Chondromyces crocatus: one gene and its partner. The protein of the gene in region 1 interacts with the protein of each later gene in a pairwise test. Links are inferred from orthologs where the notes say so. Each region holds a gene or a part of one and is shown on either strand. Other genes may lie near its edges. The genes, in order: CMC5_RS34190 and lpdA.

Region 1 (3,112 bases):
TTGAACGACGGGTCGGACGCCTCGCGGGCGGCGACGGCGATCGCGGCGGTGGTGTTGTTGTGCGGGCCACCCTGGAGGCCCGGGAAGACGGCGCGATCGAGGGCGGAAGCGTGCTCCTTCTTGCTGAGGATCATCGCGCCGCGCGGGCCGCGCAGGGTCTTGTGGGTGGTGGAGGTGACGACGTCCGCGATGCCCACCGGCGAGGGGTGCGCGCCGCCAGCGACGAGGCCGGCGATGTGGGCGATGTCCGCCGCGAGGATCGCCCCCACCTCGTCCGCGATGGAGCGGAAGGCGGCGAAGTCGATCTGCCGAGGGTACGCGGTGGTGCCGCACCAGATGAGCTTGGGGCGGTGCTCGAGGGCGAGGGACCGCACCTGGTCCATGTCGATGCGGTGGTCGGACTCGCGCACGCCGTAGGGAACGCTCTTGAAGAACTTCCCGGTGATGCTGACGTTCCAGCCATGGGTGAGGTGGCCTCCCGCGGGCAGGCCGAGGCCCATGATGGTCTCGCCGGGCTTCACGAAGGCGAGGTAGACGGCGAGGTTCGCGGGGCTGCCCGAGTAGGGCTGCACGTTGACGTGCTCGGCACCGAAGAGGGTGGCGATGCGGGTGCGCGCCAGCTCCTCGACGGCGTCGATGTTGACCTGGCCCTCGTAGTACCGCTTGTGCGGGTAGCCCTCGGAGTACTTGTTCGAGAGCACCGAGCCCGTCGCCTGGAGCACCGCGCGCGAGACGTAGTTCTCGCTGGCGATGAGGCGCAGGGTGCGGGACTCGTACTCCTCTTCCTTGCGGATGAGGGCGGCGATCTCCGGGTCCACCTCGGCGAGGGGGCGGAGCCCGGGGTTCTTCGCCTGAGGGGTGCTCACAGCTCGAACTCTCCGCGGTTGATGATGTCGGCCACGCGCCAGAGGAAGGAGTTCGCGAGCACGCCGTCGACGATGCGGTGGTCGTAGGAGAGGGCCAGGAACATCACCGGGTGGATGGCAATGGAGTCCTCGCCGTCACGGGTGACCACGACGGGGCGCTTCTTGATCTCGCCCATGCGCAGGATGCCCACGTTCGGCTGCGAGATGATCGCGCCGCCGAAGAGGTTGCCCTTGAGGCCGGGGTTGGAGACGGTGAACGTGGTGCCCGAGAGGTCGTCCGCGGTGGTCTTGCCGATGCGGGCGCGGCCAGCGAGATCGTCGATGCCGCGGGCGATGCCGAGCAGGGACAGCTCGTCGGCGTGCTTGATGCTCGGGACGATGAGGCCGCCTGGGGTGTCGACCGCGACGCCGAGGTTGATGTCGCGGAGGCGAACATAGGCGTTGTCGAGCACGCGGGCGTTGAGGTCGGGGTGCTCGCGAAGCGACTTCACCGCGGCGGCGCACACGAACGCGAGGTACGTGAGCCCGACGCCGGCCTTCTTGAACTTGTCCTTGTGCTGGTCGCGCAGCTTCGCGGTGGCGTGGAGGTCGACCTCGGCGACGGTCACCACGTGCGGGGCCGTGACCTTGGAGAAGACCATGTGGTCGGCCGTGATGCGGCGGCGTCGGTTGAAGGGGATGACCTCGTCGCCCGCCTTCTGGTTGAACGGCGGCACCTTGTAGGCGCCGTAGCCGACCGACGGTATCGGGGGCACGAAGCCACCGCCCGCCTGGATGAGCTGCGACAGCTCGGCGGCCTGCGAGGTGGGCTGCGGAGGCGGCGGCGCGGTGGTCGCACGCATCACGTCGTCGCGGGTGATCCGGCCGTAGTCACCGGTCCCCTGGACCTGACGGAGATCCACGCCAGCCTCGCGCGCGAGCTTCTTCGTCGACGGGCTGCTGAGCACGGGACGATCGTCGGAGCCGCTCGCCTGCGAGGACTCTTCCGGCGATGTGGATTTCTGGTCCTCGTCCTTCGACGTGGCCTTCTGCCCCTCGTCCTTCTTGCCTTCGTCCTTCGACGCGGCCTTCGCTTCGCCCTGCGACGCGGAGTCGCCGGCCGACTGCTCCGCCGTCTCGTCGATCCGACACAGCAGACCGCCTTTCGCGACCAGCGTGCCCTCGGCCACAGCGATGCTGGTCACGCGCCCCGCTTGCGGCGCAGGGATCTCGGTGTCCGCCTTGTCGGTCGCGACCTCGAGCAGGGGCTGCTCGCGCTTCACGAAGTCGCCCTCGCGCACCAGCCACTTCGACACGGTCCCCTCGGCAACGCTCTCGCCGAGCTGGGGCATCACGACGTCGATCATCGCTCCTCCAGTGCTCCTCTCGCACATACCCCGGCTCGGGGCAGTCGGTGGCCGTATACGCCGCCCGCTCATCGGGGGCAACGCGCTCGGACCTCGTTTCTCGTTCGACGCTGGTCCTGGTGCGATAACGGGAGAAGGCAAGGTGCGCGCCTCTCCGGCCGCACGTGGGGCGAAACGCCTCTGTCGCGCCGACGAGCGGGAGATCTTCGCGCGCCTGCGGTGTACAAGACGGCCGTGCTCACCGTCGACAGGAGCGCTTCCGCGGAGCCGTCATCGACCCAGGACCCCGCAGACGCCGACCATCCCGCCGCCACGTCCTCATCCATCCCAGGAGGGGGTGACACGGGTGGCGCTCCCGAGGTCTCCGGCGCAGCCGGCGTACCCAGCAGCTCGCAGGGTCCCGTGGTGCCGTTCAGCAAGGTGGTGATGGGGGCCGCGCTCTCGCTGAGCGTCGTGTGCCTGCTCCTCGTGCTCACGTTCGGGTACGGGCGCGATCAGGGCATCTACGCCATGGTCGCGCGGATCACCCTCGACGGCGGGATGCCGTACCGGGATGCGTTCGACTTCAAGCCCCCGGGCATCTTTCTGCTCTTCATGGGCGCGCGGGCCCTCTTCGGCGCGGCGCAGTGGGGCATCCGTGTGGTCGAGGTGGCAGGGCTCGTCGCGATGTCGCTGTGCATGGTGCGGCTGGCCGAGCGCTGGTGGGGAGATCGGCGGATTGGCGTGATGGCCGCCGCGCTGACCTTGCTGGTCCACGCGCAGCTCGATTTCTGGCACACCGCCCAGCCGGAGTCGTTCGGGGGGATGCTCACGGTATTCGCGCTGCTGCTCGTCACCCCTGGCGCCGACGACGGGGATCGAGCGCGGGTGTCGACGTTCCGGCTGATCGGTGCGGGCGTG
Region 2 (3,134 bases), 9.1 Mb from region 1 along the record:
TCATGGCGTACGGAGACGTCGGGCTCGGTGAAGCCTGGGCACGCGCCCTGGTGGAGCGTGGCGCGGGCCGCACCAGGGACGCCAGCTCTCCGGACGCGCTCATCCACGCCCTCTCGCTCGATGACCACGAGACCCTGCAAGCCCCCTGTCCCGAGCATGTGACATCGCAATGCTGGTCGAGCTGCGAAGAGGCCTTCGAGACCGAAAGCGGCCTCACGCAGGCGCTTCATGAGGACCTCGATCGGCTCGCCGCGCAGGGCATCGAGTTCGTCGCAGTCCGCTCCATCATCCTCTGTACCCGCCGCCTGAACGACGGCGCGATGGCCGGAAAGAACCGCTTCCTGCTCGACCTTCACGCGATGGAACGCCTGGTACTCGAGCTGCGTGACCTCGCAGGGGCCGAGGTCGCCGCCGTATGCGGCAAAGTGGGCGGCTTCGGGAAGTACTCGAGCGTCTTCGGCCCGCTGGGAGGGCGCCTTCACTCCGTCGTGGAGGAGACCCGCGCTCGGAGCGCGTACCACTTCCCGGAGCTGGGAGAGATCGCCTTCGTCCGTGATGGCGACGCCAGCGATCTCTGCGTGGCGCTGGCCTCCATGGTGGGAAAGTACCTTCGTGAGGTGCTGATGGGCCGCATCGTGCGGCACTACCAGGGCCAGCTGGAGGGCCTCTCGGGGGCGAGCGGCTACCACGACCCGGTCACCGCCGCCTTCGTCGACGCAACGCGGCTCGTGCGTGACGCACGCAACGTGCCCGATGCGTGCTTCGAGCGCCGCAGCGCCGAGCCCCCGAAGGCCGCTCGGCGCCGCTCGTAGCTCAGCGGTTGAGGATGTGGATGGCAGAGCCCATCGCGTGGGCGGCGGCTTCCATGAAGGCCTCGCCCAGCGTCGGGTGCGGGTGCACGGTCAGCGACACATCTTCGAGGAACGCCGCCATCTCCAGCGCGAGCGCGGCCTCGCTGATCATCGCGCTGACCTCGGGGCCCACCATGTGGACGCCGAGCACCTGCTTGGTCGTCTTGTCGGCGATGATCTTCACGAAGCCTTCGGTCTCGTTCATCGCCATCGCCTTGCCGAGGGCCGAGAAGGGGAACTTCCCGACGAGGATCTCGATCCCCTTCTCCTTCGCTTCGGCTTCGCTCAGGCCGACCGTGGCGATCTCGGGGTCGGTGAAGACGGCGCTGGGGATGGCCACCCAGTCCTTCTCCGCCTTGTGCCCGGCGATGACCTCGGCGGCGATCTCACCCTCCTTCGTGGCCTTGTGGGCCAGCATCGGGACGCCGCTCACGTCGCCGACCGCATAGATCGACGGCACGTTGGTCCGACAGAACTTGTCCGCCGGGACGAAGCCGCGCTGATCGACCTTCACGCCCACCTGCTCGAGCCCGAGCTCGCGGGAGTTCGGCCTCATGCCGATGGCGACGAGCACCACATCGACGTTCGCCGTGATCTGCTTGCCATCTTGATCGATCTTCACCGAGATCGAGCCGTCGGCCAGGCGCTCGTAGCCCGAGGCCTTGGCGTTCTTGTGGATGGTCGCCCCTCGCTTGAGGAGGCGGCGCTCGACGATCTTGGTGCACTCGGGATCGATCCCGGTGAGCAGATCCGGCAGGGCCTCGACCACGGTCAGCTCGGAGCCGAAGCTCTGGTAGACCATGCCGAGCTCCAGCCCGATGATCCCGCCGCCGATCACGAGCAGCCGCTTCGGGATCTCGCGCAGGCTCACCGCCTCCTTCGCGCCGATGATCTGCTTGCCATCGAACTTGAAGGACGGCAGCTCGATCGTGTTCGACCCCGTGGCGATGACGATTCCCTTGGTTGCCTCGATCGTCTCCACGGTCCCATCCGCCTGGGTGACTTCCACCTGGCGCGGGCCGGTGATCCGGGCGCTGCCCATCATCAGGTCGGCGCCGTTCCCCTTCAGCAGGCCACGGACCCCGCCGGTGAGGCGCTTGACGATCCCTTCCTTCCAGTCCTGGAGCTTCTCGGGATCGACCTCGACGCTGCCCACGCGGATGCCCATCGAATCGGCATCCTTGGCCTTGTGGTAGAGATGCGCCGCTCCGATGAGTGCTTTGGAGGGGATACATCCCCAGTTGAGGCACACCCCGCCGGGCGACTCCTTCTCGATGCAGAGGGTTTTCTGCTTGAGCTGGGCGAGGCGGATCGCGCAGGGGTAGCCGCCAGGGCCCGCGCCGATGACGATGGCGTCGTAGGTCTTCATCCTGATCTCCGCTCGATGACGCTTGCCGGGGGTTGCTCGGTACGAGTCCCCTACAGCACGTCCACCAGAACGTGGGGAGGGGAGCCCGGCAGGACAAGCCGAGGCCACACCAAGGCACCCGGCGCGAGCCGGACTTACACGACCTGGCCGCGAACGCAAACACCCCACCGACAAAAATGCCGAAAGCGCCGTGAAGGCGCCTTCGGCGTGCGTCGCGTCACCGAGTCAGCTCAGCGACGGATCATGCGAACAGCTCAGTTGCCGCCGTCGCCACCGGCGCCACCGGCGCCACCAGCACCACCAGCGCCACCATCGCCACCTGCGCCAGCACCGCCGCCACCCGTCCCGCCGTCATTCCAGGGGTAGGTGTTGTCGAGGCAGAACGGGCCTCCCGACGTCTGGTGGCAGGTCTCGCCGGCCTCACAGTCGCCCTGACCGTTGGGGCATTCACCGGCGCCGAAGCAGAAGCCGAGGTTCTGGCCGACCGAGGTGCAGAACAGGTGCGGGTTGGCGCAGTCGGTGTGTGCGCTGCAGGGAGCTGCGCAGAACCCGAGGTCGCTGAGCCCAGGCGCGTTGCCGGAGGCGTAGGCGCAGAGCCCGTTCTGCAGACCACCACAGTCCGCGAGGTCGGGGCCGCCGAGGCTGCAGGCCTGGCTGCAGATGCCGAGGCCGTCACCGAAGTTCACGCAGAGCGCCTCGCAGGGGTCCACGGCCGCATTGGGGTCGCACTGCGTCCCGTTGGGGAGGCCCGTGTTCGGCGTGTCCACGCAGACGGTCGAACGCTTGTCGCAGGCGCGCCCGCTGCAATCTGCGTTGCTGTTGCAGCTGGGCAGGCAGCCCGCGATGGTGCCCGCCTGGTTGAGCGCCTGACAGCGCAGATCGCCGCGGCCCTGGCACTTGTCGAAGTCGAGCGG

The links.
Region 2: the proteins of CMC5_RS34190 (region 1) and lpdA interact in binary tests that used the Escherichia coli proteins (3 or more experiments, as listed by UniProt). The link is inferred for Chondromyces crocatus from one-to-one orthologs.

Annotation. Positions count from the first base shown.
Region 1 is NZ_CP012159.1:9,470,044-9,473,155, forward strand. Bases 38-2,834 are described here. They hold CMC5_RS34190 (dihydrolipoamide acetyltransferase family protein), read right to left. Parts: upstream 2,213-2,834; coding sequence 863-2,212; downstream 38-862. Other genes in these bases: CMC5_RS34185 (serine hydroxymethyltransferase), read right to left, coding at 38-866; CMC5_RS34195 (ArnT family glycosyltransferase), read left to right, coding at 2,432-2,834. Outside these bases: more of CMC5_RS34185, read right to left, coding at 1-37; more of CMC5_RS34195, read left to right, coding at 2,835-3,112. UniProt on the Escherichia coli protein: E2 component of the 2-oxoglutarate dehydrogenase (OGDH) complex which catalyzes the second step in the conversion of 2-oxoglutarate to succinyl-CoA and CO(2).
Region 2 is NZ_CP012159.1:383,589-386,722, reverse strand. What follows is about bases 18-2,836. They hold lpdA (dihydrolipoyl dehydrogenase), read right to left. Parts: upstream 2,221-2,836; coding sequence 814-2,220; downstream 18-813. Other genes in these bases: CMC5_RS43855 (hypothetical protein), read right to left, coding at 2,475-2,836; CMC5_RS01405 (hypothetical protein), read left to right, coding at 18-812. Also shown: more of CMC5_RS01405, read left to right, coding at 1-17; more of CMC5_RS43855, read right to left, coding at 2,837-3,134. UniProt on the Escherichia coli protein: Lipoamide dehydrogenase is a component of the glycine cleavage system as well as of the alpha-ketoacid dehydrogenase complexes.